Regions from separate parts of the Kitasatospora sp. NPDC043949 genome, predicted to be linked through region 2. Evidence: riboswitches for the same ligand, from Rfam matches in the RefSeq annotation. Region 2 holds a riboswitch; each other region holds the start of a gene.
What was found. Region 2 has a riboswitch for cyclic di-AMP ahead of AC07AL_RS03110 (glycoside hydrolase family 16 protein). Riboswitches for the same ligand answer to the same signal wherever they lie in the genome.
Positions count from the first base shown of each region.

Region 1: linked by a shared signal. The riboswitch ahead of AC07AL_RS05130 (C40 family peptidase) and the one ahead of AC07AL_RS03110 (glycoside hydrolase family 16 protein) in region 2 are both predicted to bind cyclic di-AMP.
Region 3: linked by a shared signal. The riboswitch ahead of AC07AL_RS15275 (M23 family metallopeptidase) and the one ahead of AC07AL_RS03110 (glycoside hydrolase family 16 protein) in region 2 are both predicted to bind cyclic di-AMP.

Region 1 is NZ_JBWKEQ010000004.1:19,586-24,667, forward strand. Features, by position in the region: gene AC07AL_RS05120 (NYN domain-containing protein) at 1-765, shown strand, start outside; gene AC07AL_RS05125 (C40 family peptidase) at 966-2,000, shown strand; cyclic di-AMP (ydaO/yuaA leader) riboswitch at 2,339-2,488, shown strand; gene AC07AL_RS05130 (C40 family peptidase) at 2,499-3,644, shown strand; gene AC07AL_RS05135 (C40 family peptidase) at 3,871-4,917, shown strand.
Region 2 is NZ_JBWKEQ010000002.1:211,626-216,707, forward strand. Features, by position in the region: gene AC07AL_RS03100 (IclR family transcriptional regulator) at 1-172, shown strand, start outside; gene AC07AL_RS03105 (hypothetical protein) at 507-992, shown strand; gene AC07AL_RS03110 (glycoside hydrolase family 16 protein) at 1,012-2,358, opposite strand; cyclic di-AMP (ydaO/yuaA leader) riboswitch at 2,361-2,527, opposite strand; gene AC07AL_RS03115 (esterase/lipase family protein) at 2,778-4,115, opposite strand; gene AC07AL_RS03120 (MoaF-related domain-containing protein) at 4,346-4,675, shown strand; gene AC07AL_RS03125 (alpha/beta hydrolase) at 4,756-5,082, opposite strand, start outside.
Region 3 is NZ_JBWKEQ010000015.1:126,632-131,713, forward strand. Features, by position in the region: gene AC07AL_RS15255 (IclR family transcriptional regulator) at 1-407, shown strand, start outside; gene AC07AL_RS15260 (RidA family protein) at 434-859, shown strand; gene AC07AL_RS15265 (MFS transporter) at 937-2,151, opposite strand; gene AC07AL_RS15270 (DUF2470 domain-containing protein) at 2,331-3,050, shown strand; gene AC07AL_RS15275 (M23 family metallopeptidase) at 3,321-4,277, opposite strand; cyclic di-AMP (ydaO/yuaA leader) riboswitch at 4,280-4,462, opposite strand; gene AC07AL_RS15280 (MFS transporter) at 4,775-5,082, shown strand, end outside.

The sequences.
Region 1 (5,082 bases), on a different contig from region 2:
ACCCGCCGGGCGCAGGCCGAGACCAGGCGGCTGACCGCCGAGCTGGAGGCCGCGAGGGCGCAGGCGGCCGCCGAGCGTGGCGCCGCGGAGTCCGAGGCGCGGCGGCTGCGGCACCGGGTCGGCGAGCTGGAGACGGCGGCCGAGCAGGGCCGCCGGTCGGCCCGCGAGGGCCGCAGCGTCGAGGACATGCGGCTGCGGCTGCTGCTGGACACGGTGCTGCAGTCGGCGCAGGGGCTCCAGCGGGAGCTGGCGCTGCCGGTCTCCCAGATCCGGCCGGGGGACCTGGTGGAGGCGGTGGTGCCGGGTGCGGCCTCGCCGCACGACGTGGCCCGGCGCGGTCTGGCCGACGACGATCCGGCGCTGCTGGACCAGCTGCTGGCGATCCCGCAGGTGCACCTGGTGGTGGACGGCTACAACGTGACCAAGACGGGCTATCCGACGCTGCCGCTGGAGCAGCAGCGGATCCGGCTGCTGGGCGGGCTGGCGATGCTGGCCCAGCGCACGCAGGCGGAGGTCACCTGCGTGTTCGACGGGCAGGACCTGGACGTTCCGGTGATCATGGCGCCACCGCGCGGGGTGCGGGTGCGGTTCAGCCGGACCGGCGAGACCGCGGACGAGCTGATCCGCCGTCTGGTGCGGGCCGAGCCGCAGGGTCGTCCGGTGGTGGTGGTGTCCACCGACCGGGAGGTCGCGGAGGGCGTGCGGAAGGCCGGCGCGCGCCCCGTGGCTTCCGTTCTGCTGCTGAACCGGCTGGCGCGGCCCTGACGGCTGCCGCGGCGGGATGAGGCCTGGTCAGCGCCCGGTTTGCGGCGGTGTGCACATCCAGTGAAGCCTGCGGGGGAAGTGGAGTTCACGCCTTCGGGGGAGTGGCAAAACCCGTGGATCTTCCCTAGGGTGTGGCGTCAAACCTATTTTCCGGATTCTCACCTGATCGGGTGAGGCCGATGGAAGAAGGAGCAATTCCCTTGGCCTCCCACCGCCGTCCCAAGCAGCCGAGCCGCGCCCGGGTCTCCGTGCTCACCGCTGCCGCGGCGACCGCGGTCGCCCTCTCCGCGCAGGTCGCCGCGCACGCCGCGCCCCAGCCGAGCAAGACCGACGTCAAGGCGCAGATCGACCAGCTCCAGCAGGATCAGGAGCAGGCGGCGGAGAAGTACAACGGCGCCAAGGAGCGGGCCGACCAGCTCCGCAAGCAGTCCGACCAGCTGCAGGACAAGGTGGCCCGCAGCCAGGACGAGATGACCCAGCTCCAGACCGGCCTGGCCGGCGTGGCGGGCGAGCAGTACCGCACCGGCGGCATCGACCCGTCCGTCCAGCTGATGCTCTCCTCGGACCCGTCGGGCTACCTGGAGAAGGCGTCCAGCGCCCAGCAGGCCAGCGCCAGCGAGTCGGAGGCGCTCAAGGGACTGCTGGACCAGCAGCGCCGGCTGGACCAGGAGAAGTCCGAGGCCGCCGCCGTCCTGGCCTCGCTCGACTCCACCACCAAGGACCTGAACCAGGCCAAGACGGACGTCAACCAGAAGCTGAAGGCCGCGCAGGACCTGCTGAACTCGCTCAGCGCCTCCGACCGCGCCGCGCTGCGGGCCCAGCAGCAGCAGGACGACCGCGCCTCGCGCGGCAGTGACCGTGCCGACCTCGGCAGCCTCCCGCAGGCCGGCGGCTACGCGGGCGTGGCCGTGGCCAAGGCGATGAGCAAGCAGGGCTCGCCGTACGTGTGGGGCGCCACCGGCTCGACCACCTTCGACTGCTCGGGCCTGATGGTCTGGGCGTACGGCCAGGCCGGCGTCTCGCTGCCGCGCACCTCGCAGGAGCAGGGCAACGTCGGCACCAGGGTCTCGCTGGACCAGGCCCAGCCGGGCGACCTGGTCATCTACGGCGCCGACCGGCACCACGTCGGGATGTACATCGGCAACGGCATGGTGGTGCACGCGCCGCACACCGGCGACGTGGTGAAGGTGATGAAGGTCGACGCGATGCCGATCAACACGATCCGCCGGGTCTGACGGCCCGACACGCCCGAAGGGCCCCGTCCGGGCCTGTGATCCACGCCACCCTCCGACCGGGGGTGGCGTTCGGGTTTTGTCCGCAGCGCGAGTCCCCGGTGAAGAGTGATCAGCTTTGCGTACGACGGTGATCACTATGTGTCATATTCACAAAAGAACTTTGGTCTTCTTCCGTCTTTTTTCTGACAAGGATTTGAACGGATCACGGTTCAGTTACTAGGGTCGTGCCCCGAACCACCGCACTCCCGATCGCCCAGCCAGGGTGACGGCGGTGGTTTCCGTCGAGTTCGTGACGCAGCGGGGCGGGCCCAGTGCCTGCCCGACGGGGAACCCAGCAGTCGGGGGTGCTGTCGAACGGAGCCGGGGAACCACGTTCCTCCGGGGTGAATCGGCGCCAGGTCGGCCGGTGGAACGGCCGTGAGGCGTCGTAGGGCACGCTTCCGGCCCGAACCCGTCAGCTCACCCGGTAGACGGCGTAGGAAGAAGGAGTCCGCCTTCGTGGCGTCCCATCGTCGTCCCAAGCCCGCCAGTCGCACCCGGGTCTCGATCCTGACCGGCTTCGCCGCGGCGGCCGTCGCGCTGTCCGCGCAGTCCGGCGCCCACGCCGACCCGCAGCCGACCAAGGACCAGGTCAAGGAGCAGGTCGACCAGCTCAACGAGCAGGCCGAGGTCGCGACCGAGAAGCTCAACGCCGCCCAGGAGAAGCAGCAGCAGCTGCAGAAGCAGGTCACCGACCTGCAGGACCAGGTGGCGCGGCAGCAGGGGCAGGTGACCGACCTCCAGGGCGGCCTGGCCGAGATCGCCGGCGAGCAGTACCGCAACGGCGGCATATCCCAGACCGTCCAGCTGATGTTCTCCGCCAGCCCGGACACCTTCCTGAGCCAGGCCGACACGCTGAACCAGGCCGGCGGCACCCAGAAGGGCCAGCTCAAGCAGCTCCAGGACGAGCAGCGCAAGCTCGACCAGGTGCGCTCCGAGGCCCAGGGCAAGCTCGCCGAGATGGAGACCACCACCCAGCAGCTGAAGAGCGCCAAGGACGAGGTCCAGGGCAAGCTCAAGGCCGCGCAGGACCTCTTCAACACCCTGTCCGAGCAGGAGCGCCAGGCGATCCGCGCGGCCGAGGAGAAGGCCGCCGCCGAGGCCAAGTCGAAGGCCGACGCCGCCGCGAAGGCCGCCCAGCAGCAGGCGGCGGCCCAGCAGGCCGCCGACCGCTCCTCCCGCGACAACAGCCGCACCGACCTGAGCGCGTCGCAGGCCCCCGCCGCGCCGGTCACCAAGCCGAGCGCCGGCAGCTCGCGCGGCGCCGCGGCGCTGTCCATCGCCGCCTCCAAGATCGGCAGCCCGTACGTCTACGGCGCCTCCGGCCCCGGCTCCTTCGACTGCTCGGGCCTGATGGTCTGGGCGTTCAACCAGGTCGACGTCTCGCTGCCGCGCACCTCGCAGGAGCAGGCCCACGCCGGTACCCGGATCGGCACCGACCTCTCCCAGGCCCAGCCCGGCGACCTGCTGATCTTCTACGGGGACGCCCACCACGTCGGCATCTACGCGGGCAACGGCCAGGTGCTGCACGCGCCCAAGCCGGGCGCGTCGGTCCGCTACGAGGCCGTCGGCAACATGCCGCTGACCTCCATCGTGCGGGTCTGATCCCCGCTCAGGCCCTCCCAGGCCCGGCCTTCCACCACGGAAGGCCGGGCCTGCGGCTTTTCCGGCGCATCGGACTGATGTCCGATTGCGGGTCAAATATTCGGGTTGGCAGGGGTTTGGACTCGGTTGCCCGGACTCGCTAACGTCTGCCACCGGACTCCGCTTCCAGGGCCGCCCGCGTTGGGGCGGCGGCGGGGCCCACCGCCGGATCGGAGCCGCTGCCGCCATGCCCGTGCACCGTCGTTCCCAACTGCTCGCCCGTGCGCTGGTGCTGACCGCGGCCGCCGCCACCGCCCTGGGTGTGACGACGGGCGGCAGCGCCCAGGCCGCCCCCGCCGCGCCGGACACGCCCACCCGCAAGGACGTCAAGGCGCAGGTGGAGCAGCTCTACGGCGAGGCCGAGCAGGCGTCCGAGAAGTACAACGCCGCCCAGGAGGCGCAGCAGCGGCTCCAGGGCGAGACGACCGTCCTCCAGGGCGAGATCGCCGTCGCCCAGGACCAGCTCAACCAGCTGCGCGGCGACCTCGCCACCGTGGCCGGCGCCGAGTACCGCGGCGGCGGCATGGCCCAGACCGTCCAGCTGATGCTCTCCACCGACCCGGAGGGCTACCTGTCCCGGGCCCGCACTCTCGACCAGGCCGCCGAGCGGCAGCAGGAGACCCTGCACGAACTGGCCACCCGCCAGCGCCGGCTCGACCAGCGCCGCACCGAGACCGCCGGCAAGCTCGCCGAACTCGACCAGGCCCGTCGCTCGCTCGCCGACAGCAAGCAGCAGATCCAGCAGCGGCTCACCGAGGCCCAGCGGCTGCTCAACAGCCTGGGCGTCGCCGAGCGGGCCCGGATGGCCGCCCAGGACGCCCGGGAGGCCGAGCAGCGCGCCACCCGGGGCACCGACCGGCTGGACCTCGGCACGGCCCCGCCCGCCTCCGAGCGCGGGGCGGCCGCGCTGGCGGCCGCGGTGCGGATGATCGGCTCGCCCTACCTCTACGGATCCACCGGGCCCCGCGCCTTCGACTGCTCCGGTCTGATGTACTACAGCTGGCGGCAGGCCGGAGTGACCCTGCCGCGCACCTCGCAGGCCCAGGCGTACGCCGGGCAGCGGGTCAGCCTCTCCGAAGCGCGGCCGGGAGACCTGGTGATCTTCTACCGGGACATGCACCACGTCGGGATGTACGCCGGCGGCGGGGTGATCGTGCACGCCCCCTACCCGGGCGCCAAGGTCCGCTACGAGAGCGTCAACGCGATGCCGGTCGCGGGGGTGGTCCGGCTCTGAGCCCGGCACCGTCCGACCCCGACGCCCCCCACCCGATAGACGGCGCCCGCCGGACGCTGTCCCGGCGCGGTGCGCTGCTGCTCGCGGCCGGCGGGCTGGCCCAGCTGTCGCTGCCGCCGGCGGCCCCGGCGGACCCCTCCGCGGCCGGGCGGGCGTCGGACCGGT
Region 2 (5,082 bases):
CGGCGTCCGCTGCATCGCGCTCGCCGTACCGGGCGCGCCGACGCCCACCGCCCTGTCGGTGTCCGGCCCGGAGGCCCGCATCCGGGCCCTGGAGGAGCAGGCCGGCACGTCCTCGCTGGTGCCGGTGATGCACCACATCGCGACCCGGCTGGGGCAGGTCCTCGCACCCTGACCCGTCGCCACCGCCCGCTTCACGCACGGGAAGTCGATCCGGTCGACTTCCCGTACGTACGCTCCCCCGTTCGGGCGGACGCCGAGCGGGTTGCACCGGCCCCCGGCGCAGGCTCCGCCACCCTGGTGCGGACGCGGCCCGCAGCGGCGCGGGCGGCCGGGGCCCCGGGACAGGGTGGACGACGATGACGTACAGGCGTTCGACAATGCGAGGCGGGTCCGGGCAGGGCGGGTCCGGGCGGGGCGGGTCCGGGCGGGGCGGGTCCGGGCAGGCCAGCAGGCTCTGCGGATTCCGCGCGGCCTCGCTCGTCGCCGCGATGGCGGCCGGCTGTTCGGTGGCGACGCTGACCGCCGGCCCGTCCTGGGCGCTGCGGCGGCCCGAGCCCCGGCCGGCGGTGGACACGGCAGCCCCCACGGCGTCCCGCTCCGATCTGGAGGTGGTCCGGCTCGACCCGGACGCCGCCCCGCCCGGCGGCACCACCACCGTCCACGCCTTCATCGCCAACCGCGGCCCGGACACCACCGCCGCACCGTTCACCGTGCTGGTGACGCTGCCTCCCGGGGTCTCCCCAGTGGGCCCGTACTTCCCCGAGGACTGCGAGGTGCGGCTCAACGGCCGACAGGTGCGCTGTGTCTTCCCGGCCGGACTGCCCCCGCTGCGCAGCGCGACCGCGCTGGTACCGGTGCGCCTCTCCCCGGACCTGCGGATCGGCAAGCTCACCGGCGGCTCGGTCGCGGTGCGCGGCGTGGACGACCCGGACGAGGGGAACAACCGGCAGCCGTTCGACATCACGGTGGTCGAGACGGCTCCCGGTTCCTGACCCGGAAGCCCCGAAGGCCCTACCGGTACACGCGGACGTAGTCGGCGGCGAAGGTGATCGGGGCGGTGCCCTGCGGCGCCGGGTGGTACTTCCCCGCGCCGACCGACAGGTTGAGGATCAGGTACGCCGACCAGTTGGCGCCGACGCCCTTGCCGTCCGAGAACACCTTGGCGCCGTTGACGTACCAGTCCACCGAGGTGGCGCCGTAATAGGTGCCGATGGTCACCCACTGGTCCTTCGCGACGGCGCCGGCGTCGGTGTAGTACTTGGGGTTGCCGGGGTTGACGTGGTTGGTCAGCTCCAGCAGGTTCGGGTTGTCGGGGTGGTACTCGAAGGAGTCGACCTCCCCGTTGCCGTTCTTCCAGGTCCAGAAGGCCGGCCAGGCGCCGGAGCCGGACGGCAGCTTGACCCGGGTCTCGGCGTAGTCGCCGGTCCTGACCTGGAAGCCCTCGCTGGAGCCCTCGGTGGTCAGGAAGCCGGTGTTCCAGGCCTGCTTGCCGTTCTCCAGCGTGGTGGTGCCGGGCGCGGCGGTGAAGGTGGCGACCCCGTTGGCGACGCTGACGTTGTTCTTGTTCAGCAGGTCGAGCTTGTTGTCGTCCGGGTTGTGGTTGCCGTACTTGTACGCGGTGCTCTTGTCGCCGACCCAGCGCGAGCCCCAGCTGATCGGGCCGTTGAACTCGTCGGACCAGGTCAGCGACTTGCCGGCGACCGGGGATGCGGGGGTGCCGGCCGACGGGCTGGCGGTGGCGCTCGGGCTGCTCGGGCTGCTCGGGCTGCTCGGGCTGCTCGTCGGGGTCGGCTTCGCGGTGGGGGTCGCCGTCGGGGTCGGGGTCGCCGTCGGGGTCGGGGCGGGAGTCGGCTTCGTGGTGGGCGTCGGGGTCGGGGGCGGAGTCGGCGCCGGAGTGCTGGAGACCACCAGTTGCTGCGAGGCCAGGTTGTGCCAGGTCCCGCCGAGGTCCTGCCAGAAGCCGAACTGGGTGTACGTCCCGGCCGGCAGGGCGCGTGCGCCGCTGGTGAAGGACAGGCCGCTCGGGCAGATCTGCACATTGGAGGCGTTGCCCGGGAAGTCGAGGTTCGCACCGGCCGCGTTCCGGACGCCCACGCCGACGGTCTTCGCGGTGAAGCAGGCCGAGGAGTGGAGGGTCAGCGAGGCGGTGGCGGCCTGGTTGGCGACCATGGTCGCCGGGGCGAGCCGGTCCTGGGTGACGGTCGGGGCGGTGGCGGCCTGGGCGCCGGAGACGGCCGGCAGGCCGAGCAGTCCGGCGCCGGTGACGGCGAGCGCTCCGGTGACGGCGAGGGTGGCGTTGCGGCCCCGGCGGGAGGGGCGGGCGTGGCGCGGCGCGCGGCGCCGGGCAGGCTGGTGCATGGCAGTGTCCTCTGCGACGCCTGCGAGGTGAGCTGTCGGATTCGGGCGGAGGCAGCCCGGCCGCCGGTGGAAGCGGCTTCACCCCTAGCCACGGCCCGCACGCGGGAGCGTACGGGCCGGGCGCTGACCTTGGTTCCCCCGCTCCCGTCCGCTGTGGTGCTCGGTTGCCGGCCGGCGGGTGGACAGGACTCGGCGTCCCGGCGGCGGGGGTCCGCGAGGGCGGACGACGGTTGCAGGCTAGGCGGGCCGTCCGTGAACGGACAACCTGCTCGGGCCGGTTGTCGCACAGGTCACAGCGGTGTCGATCAACGACGCTGCGTGGTGGATCAGTTGGGACGGATCAGCGGAGCCGTCGAGCTGCCGAACGACGAATCGGCGAATCGGCGGGTCACGGGTCCACGGGTCCACGGGTCCACGGGTCAAGCGAGCCAGTTGTCGACCTGGCTCTCGGCCTCCGGCGCCCAGGCGAGTTCCAGGTGGTTGAGGCCGGTGAGCAGCCGGGTGCCGCCGATCGTCGCGATGCCGGTGGTGTCCAGGGCGCTCGCGGTGAACACGATGCCGTCGCTGGGCCCCCGGTTCTCGTTGAGCACGCCCGGGATGTCGGCGGACCCGCCCGCGAGCAGATAGGTGCGCACCGACGCGGGGACGCCCGCCTGTTGCAGCGGCGCGATCAGCGAACCGGCGTCGATCGCCGCCTGGATGCCCTGGCCGGAGGTGTAGAAGCCCTGGCCGCCGTAGTAGGTGGTCCACCAGTCCTGGGCGGTGCCGTCCACCCCGTACCGGCCGTCCCAGCGGGCGAGCAGCTGGCGCTGGCCCGGGTAGCAGTCGTAGCCGCCGGTGGGCAGCACGCCGAGGCAGGGCTGCGCCGTGTAGGTGCCGTAGCAGGTCATGTAGAGGTGCGGGGACGGCGCGTTGGCGGTGCCGCCGCAGGCCGGCCAGCTCGCGAGGTCGAACGACCAGCCGTGCGCGTACACGTAGTCGAGCCCGCCGTTCGGGCCCCCGAGGGTGATCAGGCGGCGCACGTCGCCCGCGTAGGCCCGCCCCCAGGACGGGCGCACCGAGGACACGTACGCCCGGGCGGCGACCTCGCCCTTGCTCCAGGCCACCACGTCCACCTGGGGGACGCCGAGGCGGGCCCGGATCAGCGCGACGGCGTCGCCGACGGCCTGCGCCTGGAGCAGGTTGTCGCCCTGCTTGTGGGCGAAGCCGATGGCGAACACCCGGTGGCCGGTGCCGACGAGGTACTGGGCGAGGCCGGTGGACGGGCAGGCGGAGGCACCGCAGGTGCCGCTCTCCCCCGGGTTCGCCCAGGCGCGGTCGGCGTTGTCGTTGGCGCCGTGGACCAGCAGCACGGGGGTCGGACGGCTGCCGGTGTCCCAGCCGGTCGCCGAGTACAGCAGGAAGCGGCTGGAGGAGGGCTGGCCGGTGCCGCCGAAGTACGTCCGGCGGGCGCCGTCCTGGTCGCCGCGGCCGTCGGCCGGGTACTGCTCGGTACGGAAGCCGGGGGTGGTGTCGAGGTAGCGCTCGACCTTGGCCCAGCCGTTGCCGGGGGCGGGGAAGGCGGCTTCGAGGGCGAGCGGGGCGGTGGCCGCCTGGGCGGCGGTCTGGGCAGTGGCGGTCTGGGCGACGGTGGCCTGGGCGGGAGTGGGGGTGCCGAGGAGCAGCGCGGCGAGGGTGAGCAGGAGGGCGGACAACGCGGTGGGGGTGCGTCTGACGGCGGTGGGGGTGTGCCGCACGGGAGTGGGGGTGCGTCTCATGGGAGTGGGGGTGCGTCTCATGGGGGTGGACGGTAGGACCGGCCGCCGGCGGGCGCCCAGGTGCCCGCCGCACACCGCGCCGGCCTGCGCGGTGGCGGCCGGTGCCGTGGCGCACCGTCCACGGGTGCGCCCACCCGGCTCACCGGGTCGGATAAATTGGAGGTCCGACATCTTCCGCAGTGCACAAGACCGCCGTGCACGGCCCCACAGGAACGAGGTACCGCCCCACCATGACCGCGCCCCTGCCCGCCTTCGCCGGCCGCACCTACCTCTTCCGGGCCGACAACGGCGCGGCCTTCCGCAACACCTACTCGGCCGACGGCAGGCGGCTGCGCTGGGAGGGCCTCGGCGAGTCGGCGGGCCAGTGGGAGGACGTGCGGCTGCACGTCGCCGAGGTGGCGCCGGAGATCTACTTCATCAGCTGGACCGAGGAGAGCGGGATCACCGTCAGCCACGTGATGGACCTCGGCCGGCTGACGGTGCGCGCCTTCTGGACGTACGAGGGCGAGGGCGGCCGGGTCGGCGAGCTGCACACCGGGACGCTGGAGCGGGTGGCCTGAGCCTCACCGCCCCCGCGCCCCCTCGCTGTCCGTCGGCTTACTCAGGCCGTCTGAGCAGACTGCCTGCTCAGACGGTCTGCTCAGGCGGCCTGGTTCGGGACCTTGAGGTGCTGGGACAGCCACTCCAGCGAGGACGGCAGCAGCGCGCTCCAGGTCTCGAAGTTGTGGCCGCCGTTCTCCAACATGCTGTAGGAGACCTTCATCGGGGACTGCACGGCGTCGACGAAGGCCTCGGTGTCGCGCCGGTAGTCGCCGTCGCCCTTCTTGGTGCCGGCCAGCAGCACGGACACCTTGGGCTGCGGCAGGTTCTTCAACCGCCACATCAGGTTGGCCTCGTCACGACGCTGCTTGCTGCCGCCGAACAGGTCGCCCGTGGTCGGGTCGTCGGCGGCGTCGTAGTAGGCGGA
Region 3 (5,082 bases), on a different contig from region 2:
ACCCGGTCAGGATGTACTCCCGGATCGGCCTGCGCGCCGCCCTGCACAGCGCCGCCGTCTCCAAGGTGCTGCTGGCCGACCTGCCGCTGCCCGAACGCCGCCGGGTGGCCGCCGGGATCGACTTCACCCCGCACACCCCCCGCACCCTCAGCACGCCCGAGGCGCTGCTCGCCGAGCTGGAGAAGGTCGCCGTCCAGGGCTGGGCGCAGGACCACGCCGAGCACGAGGCGTTCATCAACTGCGTGGCCGCACCGATCCGGGACGCCAGCGGCCGGGTCGTCGCCGCCGCGTCCATCTCGGTGCCGGACGTCGTCCTCCCCTACGAGCAGGTGCTGGACCTCCTCCCGCAGCTGCTCGCCACCACCCGCGCCATCTCGGCCGACTGCGGCCGCCCGGACCACAACTGATCAACCGTCAGACCGTAAGGAACCCCATGAACGAGCAGCACCCGACCAGCGGCAAGACCGAGGTCCGCACCGACGGCGCCCCCGCCCCCGCCTGGATGTTCTCCCAGGGCGTCCGCAAGGGCCCGATCCTCCAGGTCTCCGGCCAGGGCCCGCAGGACCCGGCGACCGGCGAGTACCTGTACCACGGCGACGTGAAGGCGCAGACCCGGCGCACGCTGGAGAACGTCAAGGCGATCGTCGAGGCCGGCGGGGCCACCATCGAGGACGTGGTGATGTTCCGGGTCTACCTCACCAAGCGGGCGGACTTCCCGCTGATGAACGAGGTGTACGCCGAGTTCATCGACGAGAACATCAAGCCCGGCGGCGTGAAGCCCTGCCGCACCACGATCTTCGTCGAGCTGCCGCAGGAGCCGATGCTGGTCGAGATCGACGCCCAGGCCGTCGTCGCCTGAGACACCGTCGAGCGGCCCGACCACCGCAAGGGCCCGGACGCGCACCAGGCGTCCGGGCCCTCCGCCGTCCCCCTCGCTCACCGCCCCGCGGGCACGCCCTGCTCGGCCGGGGCCCCCGAGCGCGCCACGACCCGCCCCTCGCCCGCCGCGCCGCGCCGGTCGAGCGCCGCCGCGAACACCGTCACACCGAGGGCGACCGCGGTGAGCAGCCCGCCCACCCAGTTCGGCGCGTCGTAGCCGAGGCCGCCGGAGATGACCAGCCCGCCGAGCCAGGCGGCCAGCGCGTTGCCCAGGTTGAACGCGGCGATGTTGGCGGCCGAGGCCAGCGTCGGCGCGCCCGCCGCCTGGTCCATGACCCGCTTCTGCAGCGGCGCGACGGTCGCGAAGCCGAACAGCCCGATCAGCGGGATGAGGACGATCGCGGCCGGCTTGCTGTGCGCGGCGAAGGTGAAGGCGAACAGCAGCACCGCGAGCACCGCGAGGATCACGGTGAGGCTGCGCATCAGCGCGCGGTCGGCGAACCAGCCGCCCAGCAGGTTGCCGACGAACAGGCCGACGCCGAACAGGAAGAGCAGCCAGGTGACGCTGCTCGGGGCGAAGCCGGCCAGTTCGGTCATCATCGGCGTGATGTAGGTGAACATCGCGAAGATGCCGCCCCAGCCGAGCACGGTCATGGCGAGCGCGAGCCAGAGCCGCAGGGTCCGGAAGACGGCCAGTTCGGGGCCGAGCCGGGCGGCGCCCGCCCGCGGCTGGACGGGCACCAGCGCCGCGATCCCGGCGAGGCCGAGCAGGCCGAGCCCGGCGACGACGTAGAACGTGGAGCGCCAGCCGAAGTGCTGGCCGAGCAGGGTGCCCATCGGGACGCCCAGCACGTTGGCGGCGGTGAGGCCGGTGAACATCAGGGCGATGGCGCCGGCCCGCTTGTGCGGGGCGACCAGGTCGGCGGCGACGACCGAGCCGATGCCGAAGAACGCGCCGTGCGCGAAGGCGCTGACGATCCGCCCGATCATCAGCAGCCCGAAGGCGGGGGCGACGGCCGCGATCAGGTTGCCCACCACGAACAGGCCCATCAGCGTCAGCAGCATGCCCTTGCGGGGGGCCCGGGTGCCGAGGATGGTGAGCAGCGGGCCGCCGACCACGACGCCGAGCGCGTAGCCGGAGATCAGCAGACCGGCGGTGGGGATGGAGACCGAGAAGTCGCCGGCGACCTCGGGCAGCAGGCCCATGATCACGAACTCGGTGGTGCCGATACCGAAGGCGCTGATCGCCAGCGCCAGGAGCGCGAGGGGCATGAGGGACCGCTTTCCAGAGAGAACCGTTGCGCATGCAACTACCAGCGTCGACAATACGAGACACCCGCGGGTACTTGCAAGCGCCACCTATCCCCGACGACAGCAATCCCGGCCACGCCACTTGCCACACCCTCGAGCGGAGATTAGGTTAGGCTCACCTAACTAACTGGAGGTCCGTCATGAGCCTGCCCGCCGGCGACGCCGAGGTGCCCGAACCCACCACCGCCGAGCGCGTCCAGAGCCTGCTCAGCGCGACCTCCTCGCTCACCGTCCGCGCCTTCGGCGAACACCACGACCTCGACTCCCCGGTCTCCGTCCACGGCTCCCGGCTGCGCCTGCGCGCCCCACTGGGCGACCCGCTCGCCACCGCCGCCGCCCGCGCCACCGACGGACTCGCCGTCGTCCTGGACGTCACCGACATCTCCCCCGTCGCCGTCCGCGACCGGATCCGCGCCCGCCTCACCCTGGCCGGCCGACTGCACCTGGCCCACCTCGCCGACGACGGCCTCAGCGTCCACCTGCGCGTGGACGTCGCCCACGCCGTCCTCGCCACCCCGTACGGCACCGGCGCGCTCACCGCCGGCGACCTCGCCCTCGCCACGCCCGACCCGCTGGCCCGCTACGAGGCCGCCATGCTCACCCACCTCGCCGACGACCACGCCGACGCCCTCGCCGTCCTCACCCGGCTGCTCGACCCGGACCTGCTGGCCCAGCACCCGGAGGTCCGCCCGCTCGCCCTGGACCGCCACGGCCTGGTCCTGCGCCTGGACCACCCGCACGGCCACCGCGACGTCCGCCTGGTCTTCCCCGAACCGGCCGCCGACACCGAGGACTTCGGGCAGCGGATGCACGAGCTGCTGACCGCCGCCCAGCACGGGCTGCCCGCCCACCGGCTCTGAACCGGCCCACCAGAGCGTCGGCCTGACGCATCGTCAATTCGCCTTGGGGGCACCCACCAAGGCCCGGAAACGACAGCGGCCGGCCCGGCTCGCGAGAGAAGTCTCGCGAGCCGGGCCGGCCTGGGCGTGTCCCGCGCCCATGTCCACTGCTGCGGCGATCACCCGGTCGAGCGGTCACCCGACATGACCATCCCGGGCGGTCGATTCGCCCCGTAGCAGCGGTGGTTCCTCATCCGGCACATCCGGCACATCCGGTACATCCGGTACGGGTCAGAGCGCGACGCCGTGGGCCCGCAGGTAGGCGACCGGGTTGATGTCCGAGCCGTACTCCGAGCCGTTGCGGATCTCGAAGTGCAGGTGCGGGCCGGTCACGTTGCCGGTCGCGCCGGAGAGGCCGATCTGCTGTCCGGCCTTGACGGCCTGACCGATCTTCACACCGATCGAGGAGAGGTGCGCGTACTCGGCGTAGTGGCCGTCGGCGAGCTTGATCTCGACCTCGTTGCCGTAGGCGCCGCCGTTGCCGGCCTTCACCACGACACCGTTGCCGACGGCGCGCAGCGGGGTGCCGGTGGAGGCGACAAAGTCCTGGCCGGTGTGGTGGCCGGAGGCCCACATCGAGCCTGCCACGCCGTACGCGGTGCCCAGCTTCGGGCCGGCCAGCGGGGCGACGAAGGCCGAAGCGGCGGCGACCGGCACGGCGGTGACCACGGCGGACGGCGCGGCGGTCTGCAGCTGGGCCTGGAGCTGGGCGGACGGCTTGGCCGCCTCGGTCCGGACCTCCGGCTGGGCCTGCGGCTTGGCGGTGGTGGCCGGCGCGGCGTCCTGGGCGGACGGCTGGGCGGGCTTCGCCGGGGCAGCGGGCTTGGCCGGGGCGGCCTGGCCGGCGATCACGAGCCGCTGACCGGGGAAGATCAGGTCCGGGTTGCCGCCGACGACCTCACGGTTGTGGTCGTACAGCGCCTGCCAGCCGCCGTCGACGTGCTGGGCGTCGGCGATCCGGGACAGGGTGTCGCCGCTGACGACGCGGTAGCTCTCCTGCGACGAGGCCTGGGCCTGGTCGGCGGGAGCGGCGGCCGGGGCGGCGGTGACCGCGGCGGCCGGCGCGGGGTGGGCCTGGGCGCTCATCGCGGTGACGAGCGGCAGGGCGAAGGAGACACCGGTGACGGCGGTGGCGATCCCGATGCGGGCGGCGCGGGGCAGGGCGATACGACGAGCCTGTGCAGGCATGGAATTTTCCTCTCCGACGCCTGCGAGGTGAGCTGTCGGGTTCGGGCTGGAGTTGCCCGGCCGCACATGCGGCTTCACCCCTAGCCGGCCCTGGATCCGGGTACGCGAAAGCGTGCCGTTTCCGGTCCGGCGACTTACCTGTGGGTCCCCCGCTCCTGCCGTACAGAGTTCGGTGCGAGCCACCGGGCAGCGGCAGGATTCGGCGTTCCACCCGGTGGATCCGTCCGGACTGGCCGGGCGGTCGCTGAACTAAAACCCATCCGTTCGGGTGAAGCAATGTCGATCACTTGAACCGGCAACAACCCCCCGAGCTGCGGTGACCCTCCGAATGATCGGCTGCACCGTACGTGCACAATCCATTCACCCGGCGCCACTGATCCACGACGCTGCGCCGATTCCGCCACCGCTGCGCACCCGCCCGCTCACGCACCGCGCACCCACCGACACACCCCCCGGTGACCCTTGTCACGTACGCCCCACGGGCGCAGGATCGGCCCGTGGCCACCTCCGAAGCAGGAACACTGCGCCTGGGCACCTCGCGGGGACGCTGGGTCCTCCTCGCGACGGTGCTCGGCTCCAGCATGGCGATGCTCGACGGCACCGTGGTGAACGTCGCGCTGCCCCGCATCGGCACCGATCTCGGCGCCTCCCTCGCGTCCCTGCAGTGGACGCTCAACGCCTACCTGCTCACCCTGGCCGGACTGATCCTGCTCGGCGGCGCGCTCGGCGACCGGTACGGCCGGCGCCGGGTCTTCCTGATCGGCGTGCTCTGGTTCGCCGCCGCCTCCGCGGCCTGCGCCGCCGC